Regions from separate parts of the Afipia sp. P52-10 genome, predicted to be linked through region 2. Evidence: predicted binding sites of a transcription regulator. Region 2 holds the regulator's gene; each other region holds the start of a gene.
What was found. Region 2 encodes PhoB, which activates phosphate uptake and scavenging genes when phosphate is short. Its sites were predicted from a motif close to TGTCATNNANCTGTCAT; they were not measured.

Region 1: the regulator PhoB is predicted to act here: its motif matches at 2,824-2,840, upstream of X566_RS10490 (esterase-like activity of phytase family protein).
Region 3: the regulator PhoB is predicted to act here: its motif matches at 2,979-2,995, upstream of X566_RS18580 (RNA degradosome polyphosphate kinase).

What each region holds. Positions count from the first base shown of each region.
Region 1 covers NZ_AZSJ01000003.1:1,925,524-1,933,649, reverse strand. The annotation lists gene X566_RS10500 (MFS transporter) at 1-409, opposite strand, end outside; gene X566_RS10495 (pyridoxamine 5'-phosphate oxidase family protein) at 618-1,229, opposite strand; gene X566_RS10490 (esterase-like activity of phytase family protein) at 1,408-2,757, opposite strand; gene X566_RS10485 (MFS transporter) at 3,179-4,405, shown strand; gene X566_RS10480 (carboxymuconolactone decarboxylase family protein) at 4,537-5,085, shown strand; gene X566_RS10475 (acetoacetate--CoA ligase) at 5,120-7,183, opposite strand; gene X566_RS10470 (gamma-glutamyltransferase family protein) at 7,312-8,126, shown strand, end outside.
Region 2 covers NZ_AZSJ01000003.1:988,084-996,209, forward strand. The annotation lists gene argF (ornithine carbamoyltransferase) at 1-389, opposite strand, end outside; gene X566_RS05975 (aspartate aminotransferase family protein) at 397-1,602, opposite strand; gene X566_RS05980 (GcrA family cell cycle regulator) at 2,061-2,567, shown strand; gene phoB (phosphate regulon transcriptional regulator PhoB) at 2,670-3,380, opposite strand; gene phoU (phosphate signaling complex protein PhoU) at 3,399-4,115, opposite strand; gene pstB (phosphate ABC transporter ATP-binding protein PstB) at 4,138-4,911, opposite strand; gene pstA (phosphate ABC transporter permease PstA) at 4,959-5,834, opposite strand; gene pstC (phosphate ABC transporter permease subunit PstC) at 5,839-6,831, opposite strand; gene pstS (phosphate ABC transporter substrate-binding protein PstS) at 6,959-7,972, opposite strand.
Region 3 covers NZ_AZSJ01000007.1:282,576-290,701, reverse strand. The annotation lists gene ppx (exopolyphosphatase) at 1-694, opposite strand, end outside; gene X566_RS18580 (RNA degradosome polyphosphate kinase) at 705-2,906, opposite strand; gene X566_RS18575 (chromosomal replication initiator protein DnaA) at 3,155-3,838, opposite strand; gene X566_RS18570 (CDP-alcohol phosphatidyltransferase family protein) at 3,930-4,475, opposite strand; gene purM (phosphoribosylformylglycinamidine cyclo-ligase) at 4,642-5,715, shown strand; gene purN (phosphoribosylglycinamide formyltransferase) at 5,720-6,370, shown strand; gene ndk (nucleoside-diphosphate kinase) at 6,452-6,874, opposite strand; gene X566_RS18550 (hypothetical protein) at 7,204-7,464, shown strand; gene X566_RS18545 (hypothetical protein) at 7,702-7,962, shown strand.

The DNA.
Region 1 (8,126 bases), 940 kb from region 2:
GTGTCGCCACGGTCGCGCCGAGCACCAATGCCGTCATTCCCGTTCCGATGCCGACGCCGATGCCCCAGAGCAGCATCAGTTGCCACAGGCTGGTCATTCCCAGCGACAGCAGCAGGCTGCCGGCGACGATGCTCTGCGCGGTCAGGACAACACGGCGCACGCCATACCGGTTCATCAGCGCGGCCGCGAACGGCGCGATGATGCCGAACAGGAAGAAGCGGATCGCGAGTGCGGCGGAAATATCCGAGGTGGACCAGCCGAACTCCTGCTGCAGCGGAATAATGAAGATTCCCGGCGCTCCGACCGCGCCGGCCATGATCAATCCGGACAGGAACGTCGCGGCGGCAACGACCCAGGCGTAGTGAATGCGGGACTGGGCAGGCGTGCCCGCGGATAGCGTGGAATTCATGAGAAGCGCCCCTTCGCGCAGGAATAGCCGACGGTTTCTATGACTATCATCATATAAGCGTGTCGACCATCGCCCGACGCACGATGGCAGGAATGCAGGCGGCGCGACAGGGGTACGCACTCCCGCGCCCGGCCCACCTGCCGTTGGGGTCAATGGCCTTCGCTTGACGTATCTTTCCGGGATCAAGCGCCGCTGCAGCCGCAGCCGGTCACCACATCGTCTGCCGAGCCCGCTCCGGCCAAGCCCGATCATACTCCTCGCCGCCGACCCGATTGGCGCTCATGCTGGCCAGGATCTGGCCCGGACTCGGCAGATCCTTCGCGTCGACATGCTTGGCGGGATTCCAGAGATCGGAGCGGACGATGGCTCGCGCGCACTGGAAATAGACCTCATCGACATCCATGACGATCACCGAACGCGGCGCCTTGCCTTCCATCAGGAATGACTGGCACAGCGCAGGATCGGTCGCGATATGCGCGCGGCCGTTGATCCGCAACGTGCTTCCGACGCCGGGGATCAGAAACAACAGCGCCACCCGCGGATCACGCACGATGTTGCGCAAGGAGTCGATCCGGTTGTTGCCGCGCCGGTCCGGCATCATCAGCGTCTTGTCGTCATGGATACGGACGAAGCCGGCGGCGTCGCCGCGCGGCGAGCAATCGAGCCCTTCAGGACCGCTGGTTGCCAGCGCGGCAAACGGCGAGACCTCGATCAGCTTGCGGTATTCGGCCGTCACCCGGTCGGCGACTTTGACCGTCGAAGCGTCATTAGGCTTTCCGTAGATCGCCTCGAGCTCTTCAACAGACGACACAATCGACATCGGGAAGCTCCGGCTGCGATGGGATGCCGGCCTTTTAGCCCAGCGGATGGCGCACCAGCAAGGGACTTGCAAATGGTTGGCGGTGCGCTTGGGGCATCAAGCGCACCGCCGAAGGTCTCTTAAGATGAAGATGGATCTTAAGAGCAGCGCGCCGGGCCATCGGCACCGGCGCAGTGCCTCACTTCGCCTTCAGGAAGTCCGCGGCTTCGAGCAGGACGAATTCGTTATCGTCTGCCTTGTTCGGATCCCGGCTGGTGGAGAACGGCAGATTATTGTCATTGCCGACAATAATATGGCGATCGTCGACCCGATCGACATTTTCGATCGTGAAGAACGGGAACGTCAGGACACCATCGTTCAGCGCCTTGCGTGCCTTCTTCTCCGGATCCTTGATCTTCATCAGATCAATATAGGCGACCTTGCGCACCGGCTTGCCGGCGTTGGCATCGGACAATTCGACCTTGTACACCCGCTTGAACTTGGCGAGATCGGCGAAACAGCTCTCGCCGCGCTGGCCCTGCGGACAGGCCTTGTCCGGCGTGCCTTCGCCATTGTCACGCTCGATCACCAAGCCGGACGTTGCGTCCAGCATGTTGAAGTCGCCGATGGCGTTGCCGTTCGCCTCGAACACGTAATACCAGAAGCGGCCGGTGAACGTCTCCGCCACGACATCGAATTCAAGGATGCGCGCGGCTTCCTTGCCATCGACCTTCTCGATGTCCTTCTTCTCCGGATCCCACAGCGCGCCTTCGAGCAGCGGATAGAGGAATTTGCCGTCCTTGGAGCTGGCAAAGCCTTCGTAACCCTTGGAGCGGCGCAGATTGACGGTCGTATAGGTTGCGCCCGGCGCGCCCGGAGACTGCACCGACCAATGATCCGGCGAGCGCACCGGCTTGCCGTCCGCCATTGACTCGAACACCGCCAGCACCTTGCCGCTCTTGTCCGCCTTGATGATGTAGGGGCCGAATTCTTCGCCGATCCAGAAGGTATCGCCGATGATCTGGAAGCCTTCAGTGTCAAAATCGGCGCCGGTGAGATAGCGTTTGGCCGTATCCTCATGGACGATACGGAACGGCACCTTCCGATCCGGGTCATGCAGGAATACCGTCTCCTGGCGCTCGACCTTGCCGGTCGTCCAATCGATCTTGTGACGGTTGAGGTACAGCATCGAATCCGCGGAATTGTAACGCGAGCCCATGCCATTGTCGGTCAGCACCCAGAATGTGCCGTCGGGCATCACCTTGATGCCCGAGTGCCCCTGCAACGGCTGCCCCTTGAACGGGACGGAGACGCCGGTCGGCCGCTCGTAGGATTTGCCCATGACGCTGCCCAGCGCCTCGACCCGGCGGCCAGTGGTATACTTGCCCGATGTCTTCAGGTCGGCCGGAGCATCCGCCGGGGCCTCGATAAAGGTTTCTGCCGGGAGAACCGCATGACCGGCGAGCGTTGCCGGAAATTCGGCGCTGGCCAGCGCTCCCGTCGACAACATGAAACTCAGTGCAACGGAGCACAGAAACGAATGGCGCATGGCAAGTCTCCTCAGTGAGCCCGCGCACCTTCTGAAGAATGGACATTGCGCCCCTTTGACAAATCCATGACCCGCAGATGACACGCGTCATCCTCTCCAGGAATGACACAAACCATTGATCTGGCGTCTGATTTCGCACCTTCAGCCAAGCTGCGGGCGAGGGTCCCGTCCGCTCCCGGCCACGAGGGCACCATGGCGCTGGCGCGACCGGCAGAATGCGGGCCAGCCATGCAACGATAGACAACCGCGCCCGGAAGCAGGTAGCTGAGTGATGAGTTTCTGATCCAGAAACGACACGAGAATCATGAATTTGCTAGTGTCCTGCCCGAATCCGACGTTCGCTCTGAGCGTCCTGCAAAGGACAGCGGACGTCGGATTCGGGACACTAGGGCATCGATAAAGAAGCGGAGCTGGGATCGCCATGGCGGACATCGTCGCCGGGTCGGAGCGGAGCGAGACGCAGTCGGAACTGCGCAGCCTGACCGTCATTTCGGTCGCGCACTGGCTCAGCCACTATTACATCCTGGTGCTGCCGATGCTGTACCCGTTCCTGAAGGACAGGCTCGGCGTCGGCTTCATCGAGCTTGGCCTGTCGATGACCGTGTTCGGCGTGGTATCCGGGCTGACCCAGGCGCCACTGGGCTACGTCGTCGACCGCTTCGGCGCGCGCAAGCTGCTGATCCTGGGTGTTTGCCTCGGCAGCATCGCCTTCATCATCCTGGGCTTCAGCCTGAACTACGCGACCCTGATCGGCTGCGCCGCCCTGCTCGGGCTCGCCAACAGCGTCTATCATCCCTCCGACTACGCGCTGTTGGCGGCCAATATCGACGGCCGGCGCATCGGCAGGGCCTTCTCGATCCACACCTTCGCCGGCTTCTTCGGCGGCGCCGTTGCGCCCGCGCTGGTCGCGGCCCTCGTGGCGCTGACCAGCGGCACCGGCGCGCTGATCGCAACCGGCGTGATCGGCTTTGCCGTGGCGCTGCTGCTGGTGCTCTTCCCGATTCCCGAAGCCAGTGCCGCGACCGCCGCGAACACCAATGCCAGCGCGGATCCGAACGCACCGACCAGTGTCCTCACCCCGGCAATCATCTCGCTGACGATCTTCTTCATGCTGCTCGGCCTGTCCAACAGCGGCATCAGCACCTTCGGCGTGGTCTCGCTGATGAGCGGCTACGGCCTCGTGTTCTCGACCGCCAATATCGCCCTGACCGCCTATCTCGGCGCCAGCGCGGTGGGCGTGCTCGCGGGCGGTTTTCTCGCCGATCGTACCCACCGCCACGGCGACGTCGCCGCCGCATGCTTTGCCGCGAACGTCGTCCTCGTCATCCTGATCGCGATGTTCACGCCGCATCCAGCGTTGATGATCGCGATGATGACGCTGGCGGGCTTCCTCGGCGGCGTGATCGCGCCGTCCCGCGACATGATGGTGCGCAAGGCAGCGCCGCCCGGCGCTGCCGGACGTGCCTTCGGCATCGTTTCAACCGGCTTCAACATGAGCGGCATCGTCAGCCCGATCCTGTTCGGCTGGGTCATGGATCAATCCATGCCGCGCGGCGTGTTCTGGCTGGCCGCCTTCTTCATGGCGCTGACGGTTCTGCTGGCGTTCGTGACGGAGCGGCGCAAGCCGAGCCCGGCCGAGGCGACCTGAAGCGCGATCAGGTTTGGATCAATCGCCCCCGCGCTTTGGTTCCTTGTTTGGGTATGATCGTTTCGGACCATCGCGCCCGAGTTTTCCGGGTCGCAACCTAACCACACCAAACCATCCGAGAGCATCACCGCATGGCTCGCCTTCCCTATCTCGATCTGGCCGACATAGCTGCCGAGCACCACGACCTGCTGGCGCGCAAGATCAACCTCAACAAGATCCTGGTGCATAGCCCCGCTGCCGCCCGCGCCTTCGGCAAGCTCGGGGGGCACATCCGGTTCAAGAGCAAGCTCGATCCGCGTCTGCGCGAACTGGCGATCCTGCAGGTCGGCTATCTCACCCGCTCCGCATACGAGTACTCGCACCACATCAAGATCGGCCGCGAATTCGGTGTGTCCGATGACGACATCCGTGGGCTGATCGACGAGAACAGCGGCAAGCCCTCGAATCTCGACCCGCTGACGAAGGCGGTGCTGCAGGCCGCGCGCGAGATGACCCATAAGATCGCGCTTTCGGACGAAACCTTCGCCGCGCTGAACCGGCACATGGATGCCGAGACGATCGTCGAACTGATCGTTGCCATCGCGTTCTACAACGGCGTGGTGCGGCTGCTCGCAGCGTTGCAGATCGATGTCGAGGATGACTACAAGACGTATCTCGACGCCTTCCCGCTTCCCAAATGAACCGAGGCCAGGCGGCTCAGAGCCGCCGGTTTCTCTATGACGCCGCCGGTTTCCGATCGCGAAGATACGCGGTCGCGAACAACACATACCAATCGAGACAACCCGGGTTTGCCATCGCATCCTTGTTGATGACCCGTTCGACCGGTTGGCCCAGCATTAGCTTCTTGACCGGCAGCTCCTGCTTCTTGCCGGACAAGGTGCGCGGAATCTCCGCGACCTGAAATACGTCGTTCGGCACGAAGCGCGGCGATAGCGCCGTGCGGATCGCTCCATTGATGGCCGCCTTCAGCCGATCATCGAGCGTGAGCCCCTCGCGCAAGACGACAAACAGCGGCATGTAGCTCTCGCGGCCGAGATACTCGAGGTCGACCACCATCGAGTCCATCACCTCAGGCAGCCCTTCGACCGCGCTATAGAGCTCGCTGGTACCCATCCGCAGGCCGTGACGGTTGATCGTCGCGTCGCTGCGGCCATAAATGATGCAGCCGCCATGCGGCATGATCTTCAGCCAGTCGCCATGACGCCAGACTGGCCCGCGGCCGGAGCCGTCGAAATTCGCAGGATATGTATCGAAGTAGCTGGCGATGTAGCGCTTGTTGCCGTCGTCGCCCCAGAAATAGAGCGGCATCGACGGCAGCGGCTCGGTGCAGACCAGTTCGCCGACATCGCCGACGACAGGCTTGCCCTCCTCAGTGAACGCTTCGACCGCACAGCCGAGCAGCCTGCATTGCATCTCGCCCGGCACGGTCGGCAACTGGCGATTGCCGCCGATGAAGGCGCCAGCGAAGTCGGTGCCGCCGGACATGTTGCACCACCAGATGTCTTTCTGCGCCGCATTGCAGTTCGTCGCCGCGAGCTTGGCGAACTGCGCGGTGCCCCAGCGCTGCACGTCTTCGCTCAGCGGCGAACCGGTCGTCCCGAGCGCGCGCACCTTCGACAGATCGCCACACGCCGACAGGTCCACGCCCGCCTTCATGCAGTTGGCGAAGAACGCCGCGCCCGCACCGAAGAACGTCACGCCGAGATCGGCAGCGAAGCGCCACAGCGTCGTCCAGTCCGGACTGTCCTTCGCGCCGCCCGGATTGCCGTCGAAAATGCAGCAGGTCGTGCCGCCGAGCAGCCCATTGACCTGGCAATTCCACATCACCCATCCGGTCGAGCTGTACCAATGGAAGCGCTCGCCAAGCGAGTTCGGCGCATAGCTGCTGCCGACGTCGTTATGGATCACGTTCAGCGTCAGCGACATCAGCAGGATGCCGCCATGGCCGTGTACGATCGGCTTCGGCAAACCGGTCGTGCCGCTCGAATACACGATCCAGAGCGGATGATCGAACGGCAGCCACACCGGTTCGAACGCCCTTACCGCAGCATCATCGCGCGCGATCGTCGCGGCGAATGAAACCGTATCCTCGACCCCGCCGGTGGTGCCGAGATTGGTATGCAGGATGAGATGCTGCACGCTCGGCAGCGCGGCTCGCAACTCGCGCACCACCTGGGTCCGGTCGTGGTCCTTGCCGGCATAGCTGACGCCGTCGCATGCGATCAGCACCTTCGGCTCGATCTGCTTGAAGCGGTCGAGCACCGCGGCCGTGCCCATGTCCGGCGCGCACAGGCTCCAGACGCCGCCGATGCTGGCCACCGCCAGGAACGCGACGATCGTCTCGATGATATTCGGCAGATAGGCCGCAACCCGATCACCCGACTGCACGCCCTGGTCCCGCAGATGCAGCGCCAACGATGCCGCCTGCCGCTGCAACTCGGGCCAGGACAGCGCCTGGCGCGCGCCCTTCTCGTTGTTGCTCATGACCGCGGGTTGATCTGCACGGTGCGCAGCCTCGACATGGCGGAACACCTGCCGCGCATAGTTGACTTGAGCGCCGGCGAACCAGACCGCGTTCGGCATATCGCGCCGTGCCAGCACCGCGCTGTGCGGGGTTGGCGACTGGAGATCGAAATAATCCCAGATGCACTGCCAGAAGCCGTCGAGATCGGTCACCGACCAGCGCCACACGGCATCGTAGGATGCAAAGGTGAGGCCGCGCTTGTCCTTCAACCAATCTTGAAAGAGGGCGATCTGGGGAACATAGGGCGCGTTCATGGGATGCGTCGCAGGCCTTTCCATGGCTCGTTGCTTGTTTGATCGGAACCTACGGATTTGAGGCTCACAAGTCGATAGCACCGCCGCGAAAATCGGCTAGTCTCCGGGCGCAGCGAAAGGCTCTCCCCATGCTCCCCTTCGACAACGCCTCGTTTTGGTCATTCCCTTACGTTTCGCAGCGGATGCCGCTGCTGGCGGAAAACGTGGTTTCGACCTCACAGCCTTTGGCCTCGGCCGCCGGCCTTGCGATGTACCTGCGCGGCGGCAACGCCGTGGATGCTGCGCTTGCAACCGCGATTGCCCTGACGGTGGTCGAACCCTGCCAGAACGGCATTGGCGGCGACACCTTCGCGCTGATCTGGGCTGACGGCAAGCTGCATGGATTGAATGCATCCGGACGCGCCCCGCGGCGGATGACGCCGACGCATTTCAAGGACCGTGAGACCATGCCGATGCGAGGCTGGGACTCGGTGACGGTTCCGGGCACCGTTTCCGCCTGGCGCACGGTGTCGGACAAGTTCGGCAAGCTGCCGTTCGCGGACCTGTTCGAGCCGGCGATCCGCTACGCCACCGACGGCTACCTCGTCTCGCCCACGGTGCAGCGCCATTGGCAGGCGCAGGTCGCCGAGCTGAGCGTGCAGCCGGGCTATCGCGAAGCCTTCGCGCCGAAGGGCCGCGCGCCACTCCCCGGCGAGCGGTTCATCTGCCCCGGACAGGCGCGCACACTGGCGCGCATCGCCGAAACCAAGGGCGAAGCCTTCTATCATGGCGAGTTGGCCGCAGCGATCGCGGCCCACGCGCGCAACACCGGCGGCCTGATCGAAGAAGCCGATCTCGCCGCGCATAAGGCCGATTGGGTCGAGCCTATCGCGATGACCTACCGCGACCTGACGCTGCATGAGATCGGCCCGAACGGCCAGGGCATCGGCGCACTGATCGCGCT
Region 2 (8,126 bases):
GTCAGCCCGTTGATCACCGGCACGGTGGCGTGCTCGGCGAGTTCCAGCAGCGCATCGTGGCTGAGGATACGGATCATGATGGCGTCGACATAGCGCGACAGCACCCGTGCGGTGTCGGCGATCGTCTCGCCGCGGCCGAGTTGCATCTCGGCGCCGGTCAGCATGATCGCCTCGCCGCCGAGCTGGCGCATGCCGACGTCGAACGACACCCGCGTTCGCGTTGAGGGCTTTTCAAAGATCATCGCCAGCGTCTTGCCCGCGAGCGGACGGTCGGCGGTGCCGTTCAGCCCCTGCTTGCGCCGAGTCTTCAACGCGAGGCTGGTGTCCAGCATCGCCCGCAGGTCGGCCTGCGGTAATGCGCTGATATCGAGAAAATGACGAGGCGGCATGTTCACGTCAGGCCACTCCCCGCTTCGCGGCAGCGCTCAGCTTGGCGCAGGCCCGCTCGATGCGCTGCACCGCCTCGTCGATCTCCGCCTCGCTGACGATCAGCGGCGGCAGCATGCGCAGCACATTGTCACCGGCCGCAACCGTCAGCAGCTTCTCGTCGCGCAGCGCATTGCCGAGATCGCCGGCCGGGATCACCGCCTTGACGCCGAGCAACAGCCCCTCGCCGCGCACCTCGCTGAGGATGTCGGGATGGCGATCGCAGATGCCCGCGAGCTTCTGCTTCAGCAACAGCGACATGCGCTGCACATGGTCGACGAAGCCCGGCGCCAGCATCACGTCGAGCACCGCATTGGCTGCCGTCATCGCCAGCGGATTGCCGCCGAAGGTGGAGCCATGCGTGCCGGCCGTCATACCCTTGGCCGCTTCCTTCGTTGCAAGGCATGCACCGATCGGGAAGCCGCCACCGAGCGCCTTGGCGAGCGACATGATGTCCGGCGTCACGCCGGTCCGCTTGTAGGCGAAAATCTCACCGGTGCGGCCCATGCCGGTCTGCACCTCGTCGAACACCAGCAGCAGCCCGTTACGGTCGCACAGCTCGCGCAGCGCCTTGAAGAACTGCGGCGATGGCGAACGCACGCCGCCCTCGCCCTGCAGCGGCTCGATCATGATCGCCGCGGTCTGCGGACCGATCGCCGTCTTGACCGCCTCGATGTCGCCGAGCGGCACCTGATCGAAGCCTTCGACCGGCGGGCCGAAGCCTTCGAGATATTTCGCCTGGCCGCCGGCGGCGATGGTCGCAAGCGTGCGGCCATGGAATGCGCCTTCGAACGTGATGATGCGATAGCGTTCGCCCTTGCCGCTCGCATGCTGATACTTGCGCGCCATCTTGATCGCGCACTCCACCGCTTCGGCGCCGGAGTTGCAGAAGAAGGCGACGTCGGCAAAGCTCGCCTCGCACAGCCGGCGCGCGAGCTTCTCGCCGTCGGGCATCGAATAGAGGTTGGAGACGTGCCAGACCTTGCCGAGCTGCTCGGTCATCGCCTTGACCAGATGCGGATGTGCATGGCCGAGCGCATTGACTGCGACGCCGCTGCCGAAATCGAGATAACGATCGCCGTTCGTCGCGATCAGCCACGCCCCCTCGCCGCGCTCGAAGGCGACGTCGGCACGGGCGAAAACGGGAAGCAGATGGGTCTGTGCGATCTGGTTCATGGCGACCTGGTTCATTGGATCAGGGGGGCGCTTCGTGCCCGGCATCATATTGAGTGCGCTAGGCTTTGGCGTCGGCCCGAAATAAAAGTGCCGCCCTTCCAAGGCGGCACAGGCAACATTCTATTGGTGGGCCGCGAACTGTCAACAGCGGCAGTTCGGTCACGGCGACCGTAGAAAAAGCCCATTTTGCTGATTTCTTCACAGCTCATGTCGGAATTCACAGCCCCGGACTCTTGCGCGCGAGTCAGCGCATATTGTAGCGTTTGGGCCATAAGACACGACATCTCGTGCAGCGGTTCTGCCCCCTCAGGTCGTTTTTGTTAAGGCGTAGCGTCCGGTCGTTAAAGGCGATTCCGGCGAGGGAGGAGGGATTCAGCGGCCCGAGGCCGGCGAAATCGCGCCGGAGGTTCCAGTCACATGTGCGCGCAACGCGCATGCGACAACAAGGGAAGAAGGCGATGACAGTCATTACCTGGTCCGACGAGCGCGTGGAGCAACTCAAGAAGCTCTGGGAAGCGGGGCTTTCGGCAAGCCAGATCGCGGCTGAACTCGGCAATGTCACGCGCAATGCCGTGATCGGCAAAGTCCATCGGCTCGGACTCTCCGGCCGCGCCAAGTCACCGTCCACATCCGTCCCGCGTCCGCGCAAGGCGCGGCCCGCCCAGCACATCATGCGCATCTCGCGTCCGGTCTCACGCGGCAACACCGCGCTGGCTCATGCCTTCGAGATGGAAGTCGAGGCCGATCCGATCGCCTTCGACAACGTGGTTCCGATGAGTCAACGCAAGACGCTCCTGGAACTCACCGAAGATACCTGCCACTGGCCGGTCGGCGATCCCGGCAGCGCCGACTTTTTCTTCTGTGGCGGCAAGTCGCTCACCGGTCTTCCCTACTGCGGCCATCACTCCCGAGTCGCCTATCAGCCGGCTGCGGACCGCCGCCGGAACCCGTCGCGGCCGCGCTGAGGCGCAAGCGAACGACCGAAACGAACAAAAACAAAGGGCCTGACTTAAAGTCAGGCCCTTCTGCGTTGTTATGCTGCTGGTGTCACCGCATGCGGGCTGCCGCTACTGCTGCTGCTCCACCTTGCCGAAACGATCGTCGAGAGCATAGCCCGCGCCGCGCACGGTGCGGATCGGATCGATCGCCCGGCCGGAGTTCAACAGCTTGCGCAGACGGCCGATATGCACATCGACGGTGCGTTCGTCGATGTAGATGTCCCGGCCCCAGACGCTGTCGAGCAGTTGCTCGCGGCTGAACACGCGGCCCGGATGCTCAAGGAAGAACTCGAGCAGGCGATACTCGGTCGGACCGAGTTCGATCGGCTGGCCCGCGCGGGAGACGCGACGCTTCTCGCGATCGAGCTCCAGGTCGCCCCAGGACAGCACGTTGGCCATCCGCTCCGGCGAGGCGCGGCGCAACAGGCCGCGCACGCGCGCCAACAGCTCCGGCACTGAGAACGGCTTGACGATATAGTCGTCGGCGCCGGTGGCGAGCCCGCGCACTCGCTCGCTTTCCTCGCCGCGCGCGGTCAGCATGATGATCGGCAACTGCCGCGTTTCAGGACGGGCCCGCAGGCGGCGGCACAGTTCGATGCCGGAGAGCCCCGGCAGCATCCAGTCGAGCACCACCAGGTCGGGCACACGCTCCTTCAAGCGCGTATCGGCTTCGTCGCCACGCCCGACGGTTTCGACGTCGTAGCCTTCCGCGTCGAGATTGTAACGCAAGAGCGTCGTCAGCGCCTCTTCGTCTTCGACAACCAGAATCCGTGCGTTCATGAAACCCCTGTCGTTCGCTTAGTTGCCAGGCGCCATCGCGGCGAAGCTGGTCATATCGCCCTTCGGGCGCTTGTCGGAGATCTGCTGACCTTCGATCATGTAGAACACCGTCTCGGCGATGTTGGTGGCGTGATCGCCGATCCGCTCGATATTCTTGGCGCAGAACATCAGGTGGATACAGAACGAGATGTTGCGCGGGTCTTCCATCATGTAGGTGAGCAATTCGCGGAACAAAGAGGTGCAGATCGCATCGACCTCCTCGTCGCCCTTCCACACCGCCATCGCCGCCGGCAGATCGTGTGCGGCATAGGCATCCAGCACCGACTTGATCTGCGACTGCACCAGCGCCGTCATATGCTCGAGGCCGCGGATCAGCTTCATCGGATGAAAATCGCCATCAAGCTGGTTGACCCGCTTGCCGATGTTCTTGGCGAGGTCGCCGATCCGCTCCAGGTCGGTGGCGACGCGCAACGCGCCAACGATCTCGCGCAGGTCGACCGCCATCGGCTGGCGGCGGGCGATCGTCAGCACCGCCCGCTCCTCGATCTGATGCTGCAGCCTGTCGATCTCGGTATCGAGTTCGACGACCTGCTTGGCGAGCGCGGCATCGCGGCGCACCAGCGCGTCGACGGAGTCGCCGATCTGGCGCTCGGCCAGGCCGCCCATCTCGGCAACCAGACGCGCGAGCTCCTGCAGATCGGCGTCGAATGCCTTTGCGGTATGTTCTGAAGCCATGACCATCTCCAAAAAGCGCGGCTCAACCGAACCGGCCGGTAATGTAATCTTGCGTCCGGCGATCCGACGGCGAGGTGAAGATCTTGTTAGTCGCGTCGAACTCGATCAGCTCGCCGAGATACATGAACGCCGTATAGTCCGACACGCGCGCGGCCTGCTGCATATTATGGGTCACGATCGCGATCGTATAATCTTCCTTCAGGCCGTTGATCAGCTCTTCGATCTTGGCGGTCGAGATCGGATCGAGCGCCGAGCACGGCTCGTCGAACAGGATCACCTCCGGGCGCACCGCAATGGTCCGCGCGATGCACAGCCGCTGCTGCTGGCCGCCCGACAGGCTGAGGCCCGAGGCATTGAGCTTGTCCTTCACCTCGTCCCAGAGCGCACCGCCGCGTAGCGCCGCCTCGACGCGATCGTCCATCTCCGACCGGGAGATCTTCTCGTACAGGCGGATGCCGAAAGCGATGTTCTCGTAGATCGTCATCGGAAACGGCGTCGGCTTCTGGAACACCATGCCGACCCGCGCGCGCAAGAGATTGAGATCGAGCTTCGGGTCCAGAATATTGGTCTTGTCGAGCAGGATCTGCCCTTCCGCGCGCTGGCCCGGATACAGATCGTACATCCGGTTGAAGATGCGCAGCAAGGTGGACTTGCCGCACCCCGACGGGCCGATGAAGGCCGTGACGCGGTTGGTGCCGAGCGTCAGGTTGATGTTCTTCAGCGCACGCGCGTCGCCGTAGAAGAAGTTGAGGTCGCGAACGGTGATCTTCGGCGTGCTGTCGGCGGTGGCCGACATCGGCGGCGCCGACGTCTGAGGAAGATCGACGGAAACGTTGAGGCTGCTCATTTATTCGTCCTTTCGGCGCCAAGGATACGCGCACCGATATTCAGGGCCAGAACTGCAAGCGTGATGATCAGCGCGCCCGCCCAGGCGAGCTGCTTCCAGTAGTCGTAAGGACTCTGCACGAAGTTGTTGATGGTGACCGGCAGGTTGGCCATCGTCTTGGTGAGATCGAGGCTCCAGAACTGGTTCGACAGCGCCGTGAACAACAGCGGCGCGGTTTCACCTGCCACGCGGGCGGTGGCGAGCAGAACGCCGGTGATGATGCCGGCGCGGGCGGCGCGATAGGCGACGCGGCGGATCACCAGCGACCGCGGCAGGCCGAGGGCGGACGCCGCCTCGCGCAGCGGATTGGGCACCAGCAGCAGCATGTCCTCGGTGGTGCGCACCACCACCGGAATGACGATCACCGCCAGCGCCAGCGCACCGGCGAGCGCCGAGAAGCCGCCCATCGGCACCACCACCGCGCCGTAGACGAACAGACCGATGATGATCGACGGCGCGCTCAGCAGAATGTCGTTGATGAAGCGGACGACCGAGGTGAGCTGGTCGTGACGGCCGTACTCGGCCATGTAAGTGCCGGCGAACAGGCCAAGCGGCGCGCCGATGCCGACGCCGATCAACGTCATGAGCAGCGAACCGACGATGGCATTGAGCAGGCCGCCGCTGTTGGAGCCCGGCGGCGGTGTCATCTCCGTGAAGATCTGCAGGCTGATGCCGGCAAGCCCGTTCCAGAACAACGTGAACAGGATCAGCGCGAGCCAGCTCACGCCGAACAGCGCCGCACCGACGCAGAGCAGGCGCACGATGACGTCCGCCCGCCGGCGGCGGCTATAGATCGGATTGGCAGCCGGAACGCTGGTATCGGCGATGGTCATGGCGTCACTTCCCCGCCTTGCGCTCGAGTCGCAGCAGCATCAGCCGCGCCGCAGCGAGCACGAAGAATGTCAGAATGAACAGCAGCAGGCCGAGCAGGATCAGCGACGACTGGTGCAGGCCGTCGCTCTCGGCAAACTCCGAGGCGATCGCCGCCGAGATCGTCGTGCCCGGCGCGAAGATCGACGAGGAGACGCGGAACGAGTTGCCGATGATGAACGTCACCGCCATCGTTTCGCCGAGCGCGCGGCCGAGCGCCAGCATGACGCCGCCGATCACGCCGACGCGGGTGTAGGGGATCACCACGTAGCGGATCACTTCCCAGGTTGTGCAGCCGACGCCGTAGGCCGCCTCCTTCAGCACCGGCGGAACGGTCGCGAACACGTCGCGCGAGACCGCAGTGATGAATGGCAGCACCATGATCGCCAGGATCAGCGAGGCGTTGAACAGGCTGAGATAGGATGGCGGGCCCGCGAAGACCGCACCGAGCACCGGAACGCCCTCGAAGATGCTGATCATGAACGGCTGGAACGTGTGCGCCAGGAACGGGCCGAGCACGAAGAAGCCCCACATGCCGTAGATGATCGAGGGAATGCCGGCGAGCAGTTCGACGGCGATGCCGATCGGCCGGCGCAGCCATTGCGGGCAGAGTTCGGTGAGGAAGACGGCGATGCCGAGACCGACCGGCACGGCAATCAACATGGCGATGACCGAGGTGACGAGCGTCCCGTAGATCGGGCCGAGCGCGCCCATGACGGGCTCCGGCTGCGCCGACGGCGCCCACCGCTGGGTCCAGAGAAATTCGAAACCGAAGGCTTTCATCGCCGGCCAGGCGCCGACGATCAGCGAGAGAATGATACCGCCCAGGATGCCGAGCACCGACAGCGCGGCGAGGCGGGTCGCCCAGTAGAAAAGGCTGTCGCTGAGCTTGAACGCACTGAGGGCACGAGCGCGGTCGAATGGCTCGGACGCTTCCAACGATCCCCCTTGAACGACGATGTCTGCCACGCGATCCCCCACCCTTACATTGTCGCTACGCATCTGCAACTGCCGTCACCGTCTCGCTCATGCCGTGATGGCGACTGCGGGAGGGCGGCGGCCGCCCTCCCTTGATCGCTGCGTGTGATCAGCTCTTGATGTCCGCGCTCCAGGTCTTCTTGATCAGATCGACCACCGAAGCCGGCATCGGGATGTAGTCGAGTTCCTCGGCAGCCTTGCCGCCCTTCTCGAACGCCCAGGTGAAGAACTTGATTGCCTCGGCGGCAGCGGCCTTATCGGTCGGCTGCTTGTGCATCAGGATGAAGGTCGCGGCGGTGATCGGCCACGACTGGTCGCCGGGCTGATCGGTCAGGATCACATAGTAGCCCGGAGCCTTCGCCCAATCGGCATTGGCTGCGGCGGCCTGGAAGGTCGCAATCGTCGGCTGCACGGTCTTGCCGGCCTTGTTGACGAGAGCGGCGTAGGTCAGCTTGTTCTGCTTCGCGTACGCATACTCGACATAACCGATCGAGTTCTTGGTCTGCGACACGTTACCGGCGACGCCTTCGTTGCCCTTGGCGCCAACGCCGACCGGCCATTCGACCGCGGTGTTCGAGCCGACCTTGCTCTTCCACTCGTCGCTCGCCTTCGCCAGGTAATCCGTGAAGTTGAACGTCGTGCCCGAACCGTCAGAGCGGCGGACCACGGCGATCGCCGTCGCCGGCAGGTTGACCGAGGGGTTCAGCTTCTTGATCGCCGCATCGTCCCACTTGGTGATCTTGCCGAGATAGATGTCGGCGAGCACCTGGCCGCTCAGCACCAGCTCGCCCGGCTTGACGCCGTCGAGATTGACGACCGGCACGATCGCGCCCATCACCTGCGGCCACTGCACGAGGCCGTCCTTCTCAAGCTGATCGGCCTTCAGCGGCGCGTCGGTGGCGCCGAAAGTCACGGTCTTGGCCTGGATCTGCTTGATGCCGGCGCCGGAGCCGATCGACTGATAGTTCAGGCCGTTGCCGGTCTCCTTCTTGTACGTGTCGGCCCACTTCGAATAGATCGGAAACGGGAAGGTCGCGCCCGCGCCGGTAATGTCGGCGGCCTGCGCGCTGAGCGCCGTCGCAGCGAGAACGCTGGCGGCGAGAGTTGCTTTGAGAAAATTCACTGGCTCTCTCCATGTTAATCGCGCGCTCATCGTCCGCCGATGACAACACGCTGGCCGGGCGCCACGTTGCCCGCGATCCGCAGTAGCTTGGCTCACCCGGCGGTTCCGGCGTTCAATCACCGTTAACCGTCCGAGCGGCGAGACCGGTCTAGAT
Region 3 (8,126 bases), on a different contig from region 2:
GCGGATAATTGGTCTGCGAGATGTGCAGCCGCGCCAGCGCACGCCAGGTTCCGCCCACCGCATAGAAGATACGGCCGCGCCCGGCCTTCAGTTCGTCGAGCCCGGAGAGCGCGTCTTTGACGATCTTCTCGGCGCGCTTGATCGACTTGCGCGACATGTCCTGCAGCGCGAGGCCGCCGAGCGGCAGCGACACGCCACGGCTGACGCGGCGGCCCAAGATGTCCACCAGTTCGAGCGAACCACCGCCAAGATCGCCGACGATGCCGTCCGGCTTGTAGACGCCCGACACCACGCCGAGCGCGGACTGCTTGGCTTCCTGCGCGCCGGAGAGGATTTCGATCCTGGTGCCGGCGATCTTTTCGGCGCGGGCGATGAACTCGGGTCCGTTCTTGGCATCGCGACAGGCGGCAGTGGCGATCACATAGGTCCGCCCCACATGCATGACGCGGCAGAGCGCGCGGAAGCGGCGCAAGGCGCCAAGCGCTCGCTCGACGGCGTCCGCTGCCAACAGTCCGCTCGAATACACCTCACGACCAAGACCGCAGAGGATCTTCTCGTTGAAGAACGGAGTCAGGCTGCGCGTCAGCGCCTCGTAGACGACGAGACGCACCGAGTTCGAACCGATGTCGATGACCGCGACCGCAGGCCCAGACGTCCGCGATGCGTGGGTCAGGCGCGCGTGACGAAGCTGCACGAGCTTGTGGTTATGAAGAGGATTGCTGGCGGTCCGAACGGCGCGTGAGTCTGCGCGGTGAGGATTCTTTGAGCGACTTGCCACGGCCCGACAGACTTGGATTCGTCATGAAGTATTTGTGCAGGTTGAAGGGCTCCTCGCCCCTCGCGGCCTTCATACGCGTTGACGACCCATCCGGCAACAACTGCCAGCTCTGCTCGTTGTCCTTCAGATTCGCGACCATGATCTGGTCCAGAACCTGTTGATGCACCGTCGGATTCTGCAACGGACAGAGCACCTCGACGCGGCGGTCGAGATTGCGCGGCATCATGTCCGCCGACGAGATATACACAGCCGCTTTCGGTGACGGCAGCCCATATCCCATGCCAAAGCAGTAGATTCGGCCATGTTCCAGGAACCGGCCGATGATCGACTTCACGCGGATGTTTTCCGACAGGCCAGGGACGCCGGGCCGCAGGCAGCAGATTCCGCGCACGACAAGATCGATCGAGACGCCGGCATTGGATGCCTCATAGAGCGCATCAATGATCTCCGGATCGACCAGCGAATTCATCTTCATCCAGATCGCCGCAGGCTTGCCCTGCTTGGCATAGGCGGCCTCGCCGTGGATGTGGCCAAGGATGCTCCGGCGCAGCGTCAGCGGCGACACCGCCATCCGCTCGATATCGATCGGTTCGGCGTAGCCGGTGATGAAGTTGAACACGCGCGCCACATCGCGGCCGATCACGCTGTCGGAGGTGAAGTATGACAGGTCGGTATAGATGCGCGCGGTGACCGGATGATAGTTGCCCGTGCCGACGTGCACGTAGGTCGTGAGGCTGCCGCCTTCGCGGCGCACCACCAGCGATAGCTTCGCGTGCGTCTTCAGTTCGATGAAGCCGTAGACGACCTGCACGCCCGCGCGCTCCATGTCGCGTGCCCAGCGGATGTTCGCCTCCTCGTCGAAGCGCGCCTTCAGCTCGATCAGCGCGGTGACCGACTTGCCGGCCTCGGCCGCTTCCACCAGCGCTTTGACGATCGGCGAGTTGGACGAGGTGCGATACAGCGTTTGCTTGATTGCCACCACGTCCGGATCGCGCGACGCCTGCTGCAGGAACTGCACCACCACGTCGAACGACTCGTAAGGATGGTGCACGACCAGATCCTTTTGCCGGATCGCCGCGAAGATGTCGCCGCCATGATCGCGCACGCGCTCGGGATGGCGCGGCACGTAGGGTGCGAACTCCAGGTCCGGCCGGTCGAGCCGCGTGAGCTGCGACAGTTCGTTCATCGCCAGCACGCCATCAACCAGGAACATCTCGTCATCGGCGACCGCGAGTTCACGTTGCACGAATGCGCGCAGCTCCTCAGGCATCGCCGCCTCGATCTCGAGGCGGATCACCGATCCACGGCGGCGGCGCTTCAGCGCGGTCTCGAAGGTGCGGACCAGGTCTTCCGCCTCTTCCTCGATTTCGATCTCGGAGTCGCGGATGATACGGAACGCGCCCTGCCCCTTCACCATGTAGCCGGGGAACAGCCGCCCGATGAACAGGCTGGTGGCCTGCTCCAAGGTCATCAGCCGCATCGCCTCGTCCTTGGCCGAAGGCAGGCGGATGAAACGGTCGATCTTGCCGGGCATGCGGATCAACGCGTTCATCGCCTTGCCGTCGGACACGCGCGAGAGCTGCAGCGCGATCGAGAAGCCGAGGCTCGGAATGAACGGGAATGGGTGCGCCGGGTCGATCGCCAGCGGCGTCAGCAGCGGAAAAATGTTGTGCAGGAAGTGGTCTTCGATCCAGGTCCGCTCCTGCTTGGTGACCTCGCGACCCTCGATCAGGGCAATCCCGGCATCGGCCAGGATCGTCCGCAAATCGCGCCAGATCGCCTGCTGATCGGTGGCGAGCGCCGACACGGCTTCGTTGATGCGGGCGAGCTGCTCGGCCGGAGACAGCCCGTCCGGGCTCTTCTCGACGATGCCCTCGCGCACCTGCGCCTTCAGGCCGGCGACGCGGACCATGAAGAACTCGTCAAGGTTATTGGCAGAAATCGACAGGAAGCGGAGCCGTTCCAGCGCTGGATGCAGCGTGTTGACGGACTCCTCGAGGACGCGGCGGTTGAAGTGCAGCCAGGAGAGTTCCCGGTTGATGAACCGCTCGGCCCCGGCTCCGGTCACCGACTGGTGCGCCTCTGGCCTCTTTTCATCTTCAAGAACAACAACTTCTGGCGAGTCCATCACCCATCACCCAACTGGTCGCACGGCCCATTCGTACGGGAATCAAAGCGCGGCGGAGCATCGCCATCGACCGTGACGCTGGGATGACATGATGAGCTTCCTTCCCATGGCGGTCCAGACGGCCTTGTCGCCAGGCTGGTTCCGAATGCGCTGCTCATGACCCGATCCACCGGACCTTACCACCCACCCGACCTCCCGGGACACGACCTCAGCGCGGCGAGGTGTCCTCGCCCGAGCGCTTTCCGGAATCAAGCCGCTGGTCCCCGCAACAGTTCCGAAGCCAGGGCTCGCGTCACCGGCCGTCCGAGCCGCAGCGATTCGCGATCCAGCAGGTCCACGGCCCTTCGCGCTGCAGCAAAGGAGCGTTCAATCCGCGCCGCAACGTAATTAACCAGGCTCTCATCGACGGTGAGCTGCCGGTCCATGCACAATTTGACGATCAGCGCCCGCAAGAGCGCATCGTCCGGCGACGCCAGCGTCACCACCGGAACCGCCCGCAGTCGCGAGGCGAGGTCCGGCAGATCAAAGGTCCAGGTGGCCGGAAGCGTACGCGCGGTCATCAGCACGTCCGCCTGCTGCTGGCGAGCGAGGTTGAGCAGATGAAATAGCGCCCGCTCGTCCACCGCGGACGGGGCGACGTCCTCGATCACCAGCGCGCCGGTCGCCAGCGCATCAGGCACAGTCGCCGCCGTCAGAGCCCGCGCCGCCGTCAGCCGCGCGCCGGAATTGACCGCCCAGATCGATGCGAGATGACTCTTGCCGGCCCCGCTTTCGCCGGTCAGCATGACGGTCCGGGCCGGCCAGTCCGGCCAGCGGTCGATCAGCGCGACGGCTGCGGCATTGCCCGGCCCTTCGAGAAAATCCTCGCGCGTAAGGCTTTCCGCATGCGGCAAGGAAAACGCCAGTTGCCGCGGTTGCGCGCTACCTGCCACTTGACTCAAACTCCCGATGCGCCTTGCTGCAGCGCCCGTTCCGCTTCTCGACCACGATCGCGCCCAAAGCAAGACAGCAACCGAGATCCCGCTATTGGTTCGATTCCAACTCGCTCATGTGGCGCATCCACTCGACCAGGTAAAAGCCGACCGACGCCAGTGTCAGCACCGTCACCGCCGCCATCAGGATCATGTCCAGCGGTGCCACCGCGAAGCCGAAGCCGAGTGCGGCCATGATCACGCCGGCATAGAACACCTGCGCCACCGTGTTCAGTTTCGAGACCATCAGCGGCTTCATCGGGATCGGCCGGCCCACCAGCCAGGAGACGATCACCGCGCCGATGATGATAATGTCGCGCGAGACCACCAGGATCACCAGCCAGCGCGGAATTTCGGCGACGATGCCGAGCGCGACGTAGATCGATACCAACAGGCACTTGTCCGCCAGCGGATCGAGCATCGCACCGATCTCGCTCTGCATGTTGAAGCGCTTGGCGAGGAAGCCGTCCACTGCATCGCTCAGGCCGGCGATGAAGAACAGCACGAACGCCACCGCCATCTGACCGGATGTGATCGCCCAGATGATGACCGGAACCAGCAGGATCCGGACCAAGGTAATGAGGTTTGGAATATTCACGCGCAGGTCCCGGACGCCGGGCGGGCACCCCTCCCCACGGAGTGCCCCGCCCGGCTACTTGTCTACATAGTACAGTTGGCAGACCGGTGCGAGCCATTGCGCGGACAAGGAAATCTGCGTAACCAGCGGATTGCCGACCCATAGCCCTCTCGACCGGCCGAAAGAGATGACCGACCGCAAGAACAGCCTCACCTACGCCGACGCGGGCGTCGATATCGATGCCGGCAACCGGCTGGTCGACCTGATCAAGCCGATGGTGCGCGCAACCGCTCGACCGGGCGCCGATGCGGAAATCGGCGGCTTCGGCGGGCTGTTTGATCTCAAGGCCGCAGGCTTCAAGGACCCGGTCCTGGTGGCGGCCACCGACGGGGTCGGCACCAAGGTCAAGATCGCGATCGAGACCAAGATCCACACCGGCATCGGCATCGATCTGGTGGCGATGTCGGTGAACGATCTGGTGGTCCAGGGCGCCGAGCCGCTGTTCTTCCTCGACTACTTTGCCTGCGGCAAGCTCGATCCGGAGGCAACCGCGGCAATCGTCGCGGGCGTCGCCGAAGGGTGCCGCGAATCCGGCTGCGCGCTGATCGGCGGCGAGACCGCCGAGATGCCCGGCCTCTACAAGGACGGCGACTACGACCTCGCGGGTTTCGCTGTCGGCGCCGCTGAACGCGGCACGCTGCTGCCGACCAAGGACATCGCCGCCGGTGACGTGGTGATCGGCCTCGCCTCCTCCGGCGTCCACTCCAACGGCTATTCGCTGGTGCGCAAGATCGTCGAGGTCTCTGGCCTCGGCTGGGATGCGCCAGCCCCGTTCGCGCCGGTGATGACGCTCGGTGGCGCGCTGCTCACGCCCACCCGCCTCTACGTCAAATCCTGCCTGCGCGCGATCCGCGAGACCGGTGCGGTGAAGGCACTCGCCCACATCACCGGCGGCGGCTTCACCGACAACATTCCGCGCGTGCTGCCGAACGGCCTCGGCGTGCGGATCGACCTCGCCGAATTGAAGATGCTGCCGGTGTTCAAGTGGCTGGCGGCGCAAGGCGGCATCGCCGAGCGCGAGATGCTGCGCACCTTCAACTGCGGCGTCGGCATGGTCGCGATCGTCAAGGCGGAGGCGGCGCAACGGGTGACCGATGTGCTGATGAGCTCAGGCGAGACCGTGATGCCGCTCGGCCAGGTGATCGCAGCGGACGGCGACGAGCGTGTCGTCTATGACAACCAACTCGACATGAAGCCGTAACGCGATGCGACGGCGCGTTGCCATTCTGATCTCCGGGCGCGGCTCCAACATGAGCGCGCTGATCGAGGCCGCGCGCGACAACGCGTTTCCCGCCGAGATCACCGTCGTCATTTCCAACAAGCCGGATGCGGCTGGCGTGGCGAAGGCGCGCGAGGCTGGCATTCCGGTGGAAATCGTCGCGAGCAAGCCCTACGGCAAAGACCGCGCCGGCTTCGAGGCCGCGCTGCAGGCGGTGCTGGACAGCCGCAGCATCGACATCGTCTGCCTCGCCGGCTTCATGCGGCTGTTCACCGCCGATTTCGTGCTGCGCTGGCAGGGCCGGATGCTGAACATCCATCCCTCGCTGCTGCCCTCGTTTCCGGGGCTGGAGCCGCACGCCCAGGCGATCAAGGCTGGCGTCAAGCTCTCCGGCGCGACCGTGCATTTCGTCACCCCGGATACCGACGCAGGCCCCATCATCATGCAGGGCGCGGTCGCGGTGGCTGACGACGACACCCCGGAGACGCTGTCCGGGCGCATCCTCACCGTCGAGCATCGCATCTATCCGGCGGCGCTGAAGCTCGTCGCCGACATGCGCGTGCGCATCGACGGCGACCGATGCATCATCGAAGGCAGCGAGGCCAGCGGCACGCCGCTGATCGCCCCCTCCGCCTGATCCACAAAGACGCTGGTCCGGACAAACGAAAACGCCGGGCGCGAACACGCCCGGCGTTTTGCAACTGTAAGCCTGATCAGCTCAGCCGACGATCTCGTTACCGGAGAAGAACTGCGCAATCTCGATCGCCGCAGTCTCGGCCGCGTCCGAACCATGCACCGAGTTCTCGCCGATCGACTTCGCATGCAGCTTGCGGATGGTGCCATCGGCCGCCTTCGACGGATCGGTCGCGCCCATCACGTCGCGATAGCGCGCGATCGCATTGTCGCCTTCCAGCACCTGCACGACGACCGGAGCCGAAATCATGAAGTCGACCAGTTCGCCGAAGAACGGACGCGCCTTGTGCACGGCGTAGAAGGTCTCGGCCTGTTCCTTGGTCATGCGGATACGCTTCTGCGCGACGATGCGAAGTCCCGCCTTCTCGATGATGGCGTTGATGGCGCCGGTGAGATTACGCTCGGTCGCGTCCGGCTTGATGATCGAGAAGGTGCGTTCAATCGCCATGATCTGGTCCCTGCAGGCAATGGTTAATGAGGTGCCGGGCTTATAACGATGCCTTTCCGCTCCGGCAAGCGGGGCGGCTGCTGCATTTGCACGCGGAATTCGGGCCAAAGCGCGGACAGAAGGCCGCGCAGGTCAGATCCCTTCCTTACGGTCATGTCATCTAGCTTGCGGCGAATTCATGAAGGTGAACTCAGTCTGACCGGCCCGTGACGGCCCCGTTCAGTGATCACCCACTAGGCTCTCCTGCATTGAACGGCCGTAGCGCAGGGCTAACAGCCACGCGCACAGACCGTTCGCAAAGCCGGACTGTACGTCCTGGAATGGAGAGTATGATGTTTCGCAAGCTTGCTCTTGGTCTTGTTGCCGCAGCGTCGCTCGGTGCCGCAGCGATCGCACCGACGGCGGCTTCCGCCTGGGACGGCGGTCCGCACTACCGCGGCTATGACCATCATCGCCCCTATCATGGCTTCGGCATGAAGCGTGACTGGCGCGGCTCCCACGCCCACTTCCGTCATCGCGGCTGCATTCAGCAGCGCCTGGTGCCGACCCCGTTCGGCCCCCGCTATCGCACGGTGAATGTCTGCCGCTGACCCTTCTTTCTCCCTGTGACTGACCAACCTCGACCCCGGCCTCACCAGCCGGGGTTCCTTTTTGCGCGCGGCCTTCGGCGCAGTACTCCGCCCGATCGCGTCAATCCGCATCCAGGTTCAAACACATCGACAAAAAATGATCCGCCCCGGCCTTGAACGCGCGCAACCGCGGCTGAGACGAACCGGCCATGGGACACCACACGGGCAGACAGCGCCCCAACCTTGGAGACCACGACCATGATCCGCAAACTCGTTCTCGGCCTCGCCGCGGCCGCCTCCCTCACCGCCGTCGCGCTGATGCCGACCTCGGCCTCAGCGTTCACCGTCAAGCTCGGCGGCGGCTGGCATCCGCATCACCACCATCACCATGGCTACTACGGCTTCGGTCCGTCCTTCGTGGTCGGTGGCCCGGTCTACGCCCGCAGCTGCTATCAGCAGCGGCTCGTGCAGACCCGCAAGGGCATGCGCTGGCGCACGGTCAACGTCTGCGCATTCTGATTGGAGACGGGGTCAGATCGCAGGACCGCTGCAGGCTTGCAACTTGCAAAAGGCCCCCGGTGCCGCCCAACGCACCGGGGTTTTGTTATTGCCAAGCGTTCAGGTTCCCGGCAAAAAGACAGTCTGCACCAATTTGAATAAAAATTTACGAGTTGCTCACCATC